DNA from 2 places in the Frigoribacterium sp. VKM Ac-1396 genome. Region 1 is predicted to be linked to the other one. Evidence: predicted binding sites of a transcription regulator. Region 1 holds the regulator's gene; the other holds the start of a gene.
What was found. The regulator LexA, encoded in region 1, represses DNA repair genes until DNA is damaged. The targets are predictions, from matches to a motif close to TCGAACANNTGTTCGA.
Positions count from the first base shown of each region.

Region 2: ITJ55_RS05020 (Rv2578c family radical SAM protein) is a predicted target of LexA. The motif match lies at 2,462-2,477, and genes of this name have one in related genera.

Region 1 covers NZ_JADKSD010000002.1:1,087,602-1,092,595, forward strand. The annotation lists gene ITJ55_RS12135 (class I SAM-dependent methyltransferase) at 1-250, opposite strand, end outside; gene hflX (GTPase HflX) at 327-1,871, shown strand; gene lexA (transcriptional repressor LexA) at 1,962-2,675, opposite strand; gene ITJ55_RS12150 (hypothetical protein) at 2,949-3,317, shown strand; gene ITJ55_RS12155 (histidinol-phosphate transaminase) at 3,410-4,495, shown strand; gene hisB (imidazoleglycerol-phosphate dehydratase HisB) at 4,492-4,994, shown strand, end outside.
Region 2 covers NZ_JADKSD010000001.1:1,085,359-1,090,352, reverse strand. The annotation lists gene ITJ55_RS05030 (aspartate-semialdehyde dehydrogenase) at 1-773, shown strand, start outside; gene ITJ55_RS05025 (malate:quinone oxidoreductase) at 952-2,379, shown strand; gene ITJ55_RS05020 (Rv2578c family radical SAM protein) at 2,486-3,667, shown strand; gene ITJ55_RS05015 (sensor histidine kinase) at 3,845-4,994, shown strand, end outside.

The sequences.
Region 1 (4,994 bases):
CGTCGGGTGACGACAACGCGAGGCTCAGTGTGATGGGGCCCCACCCGCACCCGACGTCCAGCAGATGGCCCGTCTCCGGCGGCGTCGGCGTGCCCGCCAGCAGCACCGCGGTGCCCGGGTCCACGCGGCCGGGGCTGAACACGCCCGCGGCGGTGGTGAGCGTCAGCTCGCGCCCCGCGAGGACGACGTCGATCGTCCTGGGCTTGGCCGCGCTGCCGGGCTGGGGTGAGAAGTAGTGCTCGCTGGCCATGCTCGTCAACCTACCGAACATCGACGGAGACGTCGTTCCCCGCTCACCGCAGACCGAAAGGGTTAGTATCACCCCGATGACAGACCACACCACGACACCGCTCGACTCCGAGCGGGACGACCAGCCCGACGACGTCGTCGCGCGCGTCCTCGATCGTGCGGCCCAGCGGGCCTCCGGGTACACCGTCTTCTCTCCGGCGCAGGCCATCCAGACGCGGTCCCTGCACGACGGGGGTTCCGACGGCGACCAGTCCGAGCGCGACGACCGCCAGGCCCTGCGACGCGTCGCGGGCCTCTCGACCGAACTGCAGGACGTCACCGAGGTCGAGTACCGCCAGCTGCGCCTCGAGAACGTCGTCCTGATCGGCGTCTACTCGCAGGGCTCGATGTCCGACGCCGAGAACTCCCTCCGCGAACTCGCCGCCCTGGCCGAGACCGCGGGCGCCGTCGTGCTCGACGGCCTGCTGCAGCGCCGTCCGAACCCCGACCCGAGCACGTACCTCGGCAAGGGCAAGGCCGAAGAGCTACGGGGGACGGTGGCCGCCCTGGGGGCCGACACGGTCATCGCCGACACCGAGCTGGCCCCCAGCCAGCGCCGCGCCCTCGAGGACGTCGTCAAGGTCAAGGTCATCGACCGCACGGCCGTCATCCTCGACATCTTCAGCCAGCACGCCAAGAGTCGCGAAGGCAAGGCGCAGGTCGAACTGGCCCAGCTCGAGTACCTGCTGCCGCGCCTCCGAGGCTGGGGCGAGTCGATGTCCCGCCAGGCCGGTGGCCAGGTAGGAGGCGCGGGTGCCGGAATGGGCAGCCGCGGCCCCGGTGAGACCAAGATCGAGCTCGATCGTCGTCGCATCCACACCCGCATGGCCCGGCTGCGTCGGCAGATCAAAGAGATGAAGCCCGCCCGGGACGCGAAGCGGGCGAACCGCGATCGCAACGAGGTGCCCACCGTCGCCATCGCCGGGTACACCAACGCGGGCAAGTCGAGCCTGCTGAACCGCCTCACGAGTGCCGGCGTCCTCGTCGAGAACGCCTTGTTCGCGACCCTCGACGCGACGGTGCGCAAGAGCGTGACCGCCGACGGCCGTCCCTTCACCTACGCCGACACGGTCGGGTTCGTCCGCAACCTGCCGCATCAGCTGGTCGAGGCCTTCCGGTCGACGCTCGAAGAGGTCGAGGCGTCGGACGTCATCGTCCACGTCGTCGACGGGTCGCACCCCGACCCGGCCGCCCAGCTGGCCACGGTGCGCGACGTCATCGCCGAGGTCGACGGGCGCGACATCGCCGAGATCGTCGTGTTCAACAAGAGCGACCTCGTCGACGCCGACCAGCGGCTCGTCCTGCTCGGGCTCGAACCGACCGCCGTCTTCGTCTCGGCGCGGACGGGCGAAGGGATCGACGAGCTCCTCTCGCGCATCGCGTCCGTCCTGCCCGAGCCCGAGATCGAGCTCGACCTGCTGGTGCCCTACGACCGCGGCGACGTAGTCTCGCACCTGCACGACTCGGGTCGTGTCGTCAGCACCGACTACGAAGAAGACGGCACCCGGGTGCACGCTCGCGTCTACCCGGGCGACGTCGCCGGACTGACGGAGTACGTCGCCCCGGTCACGTCCGCCCGCTGACGCCGCCTCGTCGAGTCGGACGAGACGAAGCGCCGGTCACCTCAGGGTGACCGGCGCTTCGTCGTTCGGGCTCCGCGGTGCCCCGAGGATCTAGACCGAGCGCAGCACCGCGACGACCTTGCCCACGATCTGGGCGTGATCGCCGACGATGGGCTCGAAGGCGCTGTTGCGAGGGAGCAGCCAGGTGTGGCCGTCGCGCTGACGGAACACCTTGACCGTCGCCTCGTCGTCGAGCATGGCGGCGACGATGTCGCCGTTCTCGGCGTCCTGCTGCTGCCGGACGACGACCCAGTCGCCGTCGCAGATGGCCGCGTCGATCATCGAGTCGCCGACCACCCGCAACATGAACAACTCGCCCTTGCCGACGAGCTGTCGCGGCAGCGGCATGACGTCCTCGATCTGCTGCTCGGCCGTGATGGGGATGCCGGCGGCGATGCGGCCGACCATGGGCACGTGTGCGGTGTCACCGTCGTCGCTCGTCGTGAAGACGGTGGCAGGGGGAGCGACCGGTGCCACGTCGTCGACGAGCACCTCGAGGGCCCGCGGACGGTTCGGGTCACGACGGATGCGGCCGGCGAGTTCGAGCTGGTTCAACTGGTGGGTGACGCTGGAGAGTGACCTCAACCCGACGGCGTCACCGATCTCTCGCATGCTCGGCGGGTACCCACGGCGGCCGATGCTCTCGGTGATGGCCGCGAGGATCGTCGCCTGCTTCGCGGTCAGCTCCTTGCGGGGGAGGAGGCCCGACTCGGCTCGACGGGGCGCGTCGGGGGACGCCTGCGGGGTGCGCTTCGGGTCGCTCATGGGTCTCCTGCCGTCGATGTCGGTGGTCCCTGTTTGACTCTCACCACCGATCGAAACCGTATCCGATCAGGCGGTGTCGACAAAACACATGTTCGAGTGTGTCGCGTCTTCTCCACCTGATCAGGCCTCCGATCGAGGCTGAGATCCCGTCAGAGGGGTTGAAAGCGCGAGAAATCGAATGTATGTTCGGAACACGTCTTCGTGTCCGGCATTCCCGGCCGAGTGCCGGGCACGAACTCGTCCCCTGTCTTCCCACGGTGAAAGGACCACCTCATGAGCGTCACCTCCTCTCCAGCAGTTGCGTCCCCCGTCGACCCGTCCCGGGTCGTCCGCACGCGCCTCCGCATCACGCGGCGAGGCCGAGCGGTCGTCGCGGCGCTCGTGGCGATCCCGGCAGTCATCGTGGTCGGTGCGCTCGTCCTCAACGGGGGCGGAGCGGTCGCGTCCGACACGACGGGCTCCACCGACTTCCAGCACGTCACGGTCGACGGTGGCGAGACCCTGTGGCAGGTCGCCTCCGAGATCGCCCCCAGCTCCGACCCCCGCGACGTCATCGCCGACCTGGTCTCGCTGAACAACCTCCCCAGCGCCGAGGTCTCCGCCGGTCAGAGCCTCGCGGTCCCGACGCAGTACGCCCGCTGACCCACGAGGCGCACGGCCCCGGCACTCCTGCCACCCACCGTCCCCGTGGCTGACGGAGGCGGGGGCCAGCGGCCCGCCCGTACCATGGTGGGGTGTCCTTCAGTCTCGACGACCTGCCCATCCGTGACGACCTGCGCGGTCTGACGCCCTACGGCGCCCCGCAGAAGAAGGTCGCCGTCGCCCTCAACGTCAACGAGAACACGCATCCCATCCCCGAAGACGTGGCCCGCGACATCGTCGAGTCGATGGCCCGAGCAGTGCTCGACGTCAACCGGTACCCCGATCGCGAGTTCACCACCTTGCGTGAATCGCTCGCGACGTATCTCGGGCACGGGTTGACCCCAGAGAACATCTGGGCGGCGAACGGGTCGAACGAGGTCATCCAGCAGCTCCTCCAGGCCTTCGGCGGTCCGGGGCGGTCGGTGCTGGGCTTCCCCCCGACCTATTCGATGCACTCGATCATCACGACCGGCACGGGCAGCCGGTGGGTCGAGGGTCGCCGTGACGAGGGGTTCCGCATCTCGCCCGAGACGGCCGTCTCCGAGATCGAGCGCACCCGCCCCGACATCGTCTTCTTCTGCGGCCCGAACAACCCCACCGGGACGCCCCTCGATCTCGCCACCGTCGAGGCGGCCTACGAGGCCACCGACGGCATCGTCTTCGTGGACGAGGCCTACGCCGAGTTCATGCCGGCCGACCAACCGACGGCCCTGACCCTCCTCGAGGGGCGTGAGCGGCTCGTCGTGTCGCGGACGATGAGCAAGGCCTTCGCGTTCGCCGGCGCCCGGGTCGGCTACCTGGCCGCGCACCCGGCGGTGACGGACGCACTCCGTCTCGTGCGCCTCCCGTACCACCTCTCGTCCCTGACGCAGGCGGCGGCCGTCGCGGCGCTCTCACACGCCGGCGAGATGCTGGCCATGGTCGACGACATCAAGGCCCAACGCGACCGCATCGTCGACGTGCTGACCGAGCTCGGCTACGAGCCGTGGCCGACCTGGTCGAACTTCGTCCTCTTCGGCGGGGTCGACGATCCGGCCGACGTCTTCGAGCGCCTGCTCGAGCGGGGCATCATCGTCCGCGACCTCGGCATCCCGAACCACCTGCGGGTCAGTGCGGGCACCGAGGCCGAGACCACCGCGTTCCTCGAGGCGCTCCGCGACATTAGGCTCTCTTCGTGACCGAGACGACCCGCGCCGCCCGTACCGCTTCCCTCTCGCGCGAGACGAGCGAGTCGAGCATCACGCTCGCCCTCGACCTCGACGGCTCGGGCCGATCGACGATCGACTCGTCGGTGCCGTTCTTCGACCACCTCTTGACGGCGCTGTCGAAGCACTCCCTCATCGACCTCGAGGTCTCGGCGCGGGGCGACACCCACATCGACGTGCACCACACGGTCGAAGACATCGGCATCACGTTCGGCACGGCGCTGAAGCAGGCGCTCGGCGACAAGTCCGGCATCTCGCGGTACGGCGACGCGCTCGTGCCGCTCGACGAGGCGCTCGTGCAGGCGGTGGTCGACGTCTCGGGGCGTCCGTACCTCGTCCACACGGGCGAGCCCGAGGGGTTCGAGTACCACCTGATCGGCGGGCACTTCACGGGCTCGATGGTCCGTCACGTCTTCGAGGCCATCACCTTCCACGCGGGCATCACGGTGCACGTCCGCGTGTTGGGCGGTCG
Region 2 (4,994 bases), on a different contig from region 1:
ACAACTCGAGCGCCTGGCGCATGGACCCCGAGGTGCCGTTGGTCGTCAGCGAGGTCAACCCGCACGCCCTCGACCAGGCGGTCAAGGGCATCGTCGCCAACCCGAACTGCACGACGATGGCGGCCATGCCCGTGCTGAAGGTGCTCGACGCCGAGGCGACCTTGCAGCGGTTGATCGTCAGCACCTACCAAGCCGTGTCGGGCAGCGGCCTCGCCGGCGCGGACGAGCTGCTGCAGCAGACCCGGGCCGCGATCGCCGGCGACACCATCGGCCTCGTGCACGACGGCCACGCCGTCGAGCTGCCCGAACCCGTGACGTACGTCCGCCCCATCGCCTTCGACGTGATCCCGCTCGCGGGCTCGATCGTCGACGACGGCACCCGAGAGACCGACGAAGAGAAGAAGCTGCGCAACGAGAGCCGCAAGATCCTCGAGCGTCCCGACCTGCTGGTCAGCGGCACCTGCGTGCGCGTCCCGGTGTTCACCGGCCACTCGCTCTCGATCAACGCCGAGTTCGCCTCCGACATCACGGTCGAGCGGGCCGAAGAGCTGTTGCGCGACGCCCCCGGGGTCGTGCTGACCGACGTGCCGACGCCGCTCGAGGCGGCCGGCGCCGACCCGAGCTTCGTCGGCCGCATCCGTCACGACGAGGGCGTCCCCGGCCACCGGGGGCTGGCGTTCTTCATCAGCAACGACAACCTGCGCAAGGGTGCGGCGCTGAACGCCGTGCAGATCGCCGAGCTCGTCGCCGCGAAACGCTCCGCCGCCGTCTGAGACGCTCCGACGGGGGTGGACCGGGGCGTCGACGACGTCACCGGGTCTCTCGATGTCGAGAAACCCCGGGTCCGTCCCGGGTCGGGCACCCGGGGCCCGGGCGGGGCCCAGGCCTAGACTGACCTCCGTGACTGAAGCGAAGAAGCCCGTCGACGTAGCCCTCATCGGGGCCGGCATCATGAGTGCCACCCTCGGTGCCATGATCAAGCAGCTCGAGCCGAGCTGGACGATCGAGATCTACGAGGCCCTGGGCGACGTGGCCCTCGAGTCGAGCAACCCCTGGAACAACGCGGGCACAGGCCACTCGGCCCTCTGCGAGCTCAACTACACGCCCGAGCGGGCCGACGGCACGATCGACACCTCGAGCGCCGTCAAGGTCAACGAGCAGTTCCAGGTGTCCCGCCAGTTCTGGTCGTTCCTCGTGGCCGAGGGCGCCCTGCCCCAGCCCGACGCCTTCATCAACTCGACCCCGCACATGAGCTTCGTCTGGGGCGAGAAGAACGTCGAGTACCTCCGCAAGCGCCACGAGGCGCTGCGCGAGCACCCGCTCTTCCAGGGGCTCGAGTTCAGCACCGACCCGTCCGTCATCCGGTCGTGGGCGCCCGTGCTCATCCCGGGCCGGGCCGAGGGCCAGCCGATCGCCGCGACCCGCATCGCGGCCGGAACCGACGTCGACTTCGGGTCGCTCACGCGCCTCCTCTTCACCTACCTGCAGGGCGAGGGCGCGACCCTCGAGGTCGACCACCGGGTCACCGACCTCACGAAGCTGCGCGACGGCACCTGGCGCGTCGCCCTGCGCGCGACGGGCGGCAGCCCCACGACCGTCGACGCACGCTTCGTGTTCGTCGGTGCCGGGGGCGGGGCCCTGCACCTGTTGCAGAAGTCCGGCATCGACGAGATCAAGGGCTTCGGCGGGTTCCCGGTCAGCGGCGAGTTCTTGCGGTGCGACGACCCGGCCGTCGTCGGCAAGCACCAGGCCAAGGTCTACGGCAAGGCCGCCGTGGGCTCGCCGCCGATGTCGGTGCCGCACCTCGACACGCGCGTGGTCGACGGCCAGGCCAGCCTGATGTTCGGGCCCTACGCCGGGTTCAGCCCGAAGTTCTTGAAGCACGGCTCGATGCTCGACCTCTTCGCCTCCATCCGCCCACACAACCTCTACCCGATGATCCGGGCCGGTCTCGCCAACCTGTCGCTGGTGAAGTACCTCGTGGGCCAGCTCGCCGCGAGCAAGCAGACCAAGTTCGAGTCGCTGCGCGAGTTCATGCCCGACGCCGACCCGAAGGACTGGTACCGCATCACGGCCGGGCAGCGCGTGCAGGTCATCAAGAAGGACGCGAAGAAGGGCGGGGTGCTGCAGTTCGGCACCGAGGTCATCACGGCCGGCGACGGCACCATCGCGGGTCTGCTGGGTGCGTCGCCCGGTGCGTCGACCGCCGTGCCGATCATGCTGACCGTGCTCGAGCGGTGCTTCCCCGACCGCATCGCGGCCTGGAAGCCCCGCCTCAACGCGATGATCCCGACCTACGGCGACGACCTGTCGTCCGACGAGCGTCGTGCGGCCTCGACCATCGGTGCGACGGCGGAGGCCCTCGGCATCCACGCCTGACGCCCTCGGTGGTCGCCTCGCGGTCTACTGGCCGGGCCCGGCCCGGTCGGGCGCGCGCGCGTCGGGCCGGCTTGACCACCGTTCGAACGTGTGTTCGAATGGGCTCATGCGATGGTCCGAGCAAGCGATCGACACCGAGAAGGCGTCGGCCCTGCCCGGCCTGGCGCGCCTGAACAACCTCATCACCTCGGTCACCACGCCCGAGTTCGCGGGGGTGACCTTCCACGAGGTCGTCGCGAAGAGCGCCCTGAACCGCGTCCCGGGCGGTGACTCGGCCCTTCCGTTCGGCTGGACGATCAACCCGTACCGAGGGTGCAGCCACGCCTGCGTCTACTGCTTCGCCCGTCCCACCCACGAGTACCTCGACCTCGACGGCGGCGACGACTTCGACCGGCAGATCGTCGTCAAGGTGAACGTCGCCGAGGTCCTCGCGCGCGAGCTGCACCGTCCGACCTGGCAGCACCACCCGGTCGCCCTCGGCACCAACACCGACCCGTACCAGCGGGCAGAGGGGCGCTACCGGCTCATGCCGGGCATCATCGCGGCGCTCGCCGACTCGGGCACGCCGTTCAGCATCCTCACGAAGGGCACGCTGCTGCGGAACGACCTGCCCCTGCTCGCCGAGGCGGCGCAGCACGTGCCCGTCGACCTGGCCATGTCGATCGCGATCCACGACGACGACCTGCAGCAGTCGGTCGAGCCGGGCACGCCGACGACCGCTGCCCGTCTGGCCACCGTCTCGGCGGCTCGCGACCTCGGGCTGTCGTGCTCGGTGTTCATGATGCCCGTGTTGCCGTACCTGACCGACGGGCTCGACCACCTGCACGCGGCCCTCGCGGCGGTGCGCGACTCCGGCGCGTCGAGCGTCATGTACAGCGCGCTGCACCTCAAGCCCGGCGTCAAAGAGTGGTGGTTCGCCTGGCTCGAACGCGAGCACCCCGAACTCGTCCCGAAGTACCGCTCGCTCTACGCCCAGGGCACCTACGCCCCGACGGGCTACCGCTCCTGGCTGGCGGCCCGCCTGCGTCCGCTGCTGCGCGAGTACGGCCTCGAGAAGGGGCGAGCCGACCCGTCCACCGGGTCGATGCGTTCGGCGGCCCTCGACGACAGCGCGCGCTCGCTGCGGTTGCTGGGACTGAACGGTCGGGGCGCCGGCGCCCACGCCGGGGCCGGCACCGCAACGGGCGGGGGGTCCGACGTGGCCGACACGGAGCGGGCAGGGGCACCTCGGGCGTTGATCGCCTCCGAGCTCCCGGGCGGCGCCCGGACGCAACCGCGGCTCTTCTGAGTCGTCCCGACGGCCATGGCCCGAACCGTCGTCTGTGCCCCGGGTGGGCAGAACGGGGCACAAACGGCGGGCATCGTCCGCCTGCCCGCGTCGACGACCCCACATGTCGGGGTACACGGGTGCCCAGGCTTCTGCCATGATCTCTCCAGACCACGAACGAGCCGATCAGGAGGCCGCATGCTGCTCGGCCTCCCGGCCCACCTCGCCCCGGCGGCCCTCGGCGACTCCGTGTCGAGGGCATGTCACGCCATCGGTGCCACCGTGCTGGTCGCGGCGGCCACCCTCCTGGTCGTGAAGCAGGTGGCGTCGCCGAGCCTCCTGCTCTGGCCGGCGCTCGTCTCGCTCGTCCCGGTGCTCGCGTTGCTCGTCGTCGTCGAGCGCACGAGGTCCACGACGGCCCACCTCGCCTACCTGATCGTCGGCACGGCCTCCCTCTACTGGTACGCCGTCACCCTGTTCGCCCAGGTGTCGTCGGTACAGGCTTCCGACGCGTTCTCGCTGTCGTTGCCGAAGATCGCGCTCGTCATGGTGGGCAGCACGGCCCTCGGCCCTCGTCGCGGGTTGCTCTGGTCGGCGGCGGGGTACGCGGCCGGTGAGCTCGCCACGCAGCTGGCGACCCGGAACACGGGCGCGTCGTTCCGACTCGACGTGACCACGCTGCTCGCCTTCGTCCTCGTCGCGATCGTGTCCGTCCACGGCGAAGCGTCGCGCGGTCGTGCCCGTCGGGCGCAGCCGGGGCTCCACCGGGCGGCGCTCGAGCAGCAGGTGCAGCGGCTGCGCGCCGACGTCGAGGGTCAGGCGGCGGCCCTCGTGCACGACACGATCCTCGGGCACCTGGCGGCGGTGGCCGCCACCGGCCCGGGTCCGCTGAGCGCGCAGGCCGCACGGTCGATCTCCGACGACCTCGAGGTGCTCGTGGGGCGCGACTGGCTGTCGCCGGGCTCCGGAGCCCCGGCCGAGGCGATCGCGGCCGCCGACGGCTGGGAGCGCAGCCGCCTCCACGCCGCCGTCGAGCAGGCACGGGGCGACGGCCTCGACGTCGCCGTGACGGGTGACGTCTCGTCGGTCGGCCGTCTCGACGGCGCCACCGCGGACGCCCTCGGTCTCGCCGTCGCCCAGTGCCTGGTCAACGTGAGCCGACACAGCGGCGTCGACCGTGCCGAGATCGTCGTCTTCGGTGACGGCACCGACCTCACCGTGATGGTCATCGACGACGGCGTCGGGTTCGACCAGGCGTCGGTGGCCCCCGATCGTCTCGGGTTGACGAACTCGGTCGAGGCCCGTCTGGGTCGTGTCGACGGCCACGTGCAGATCTGGTCCTCGCCCG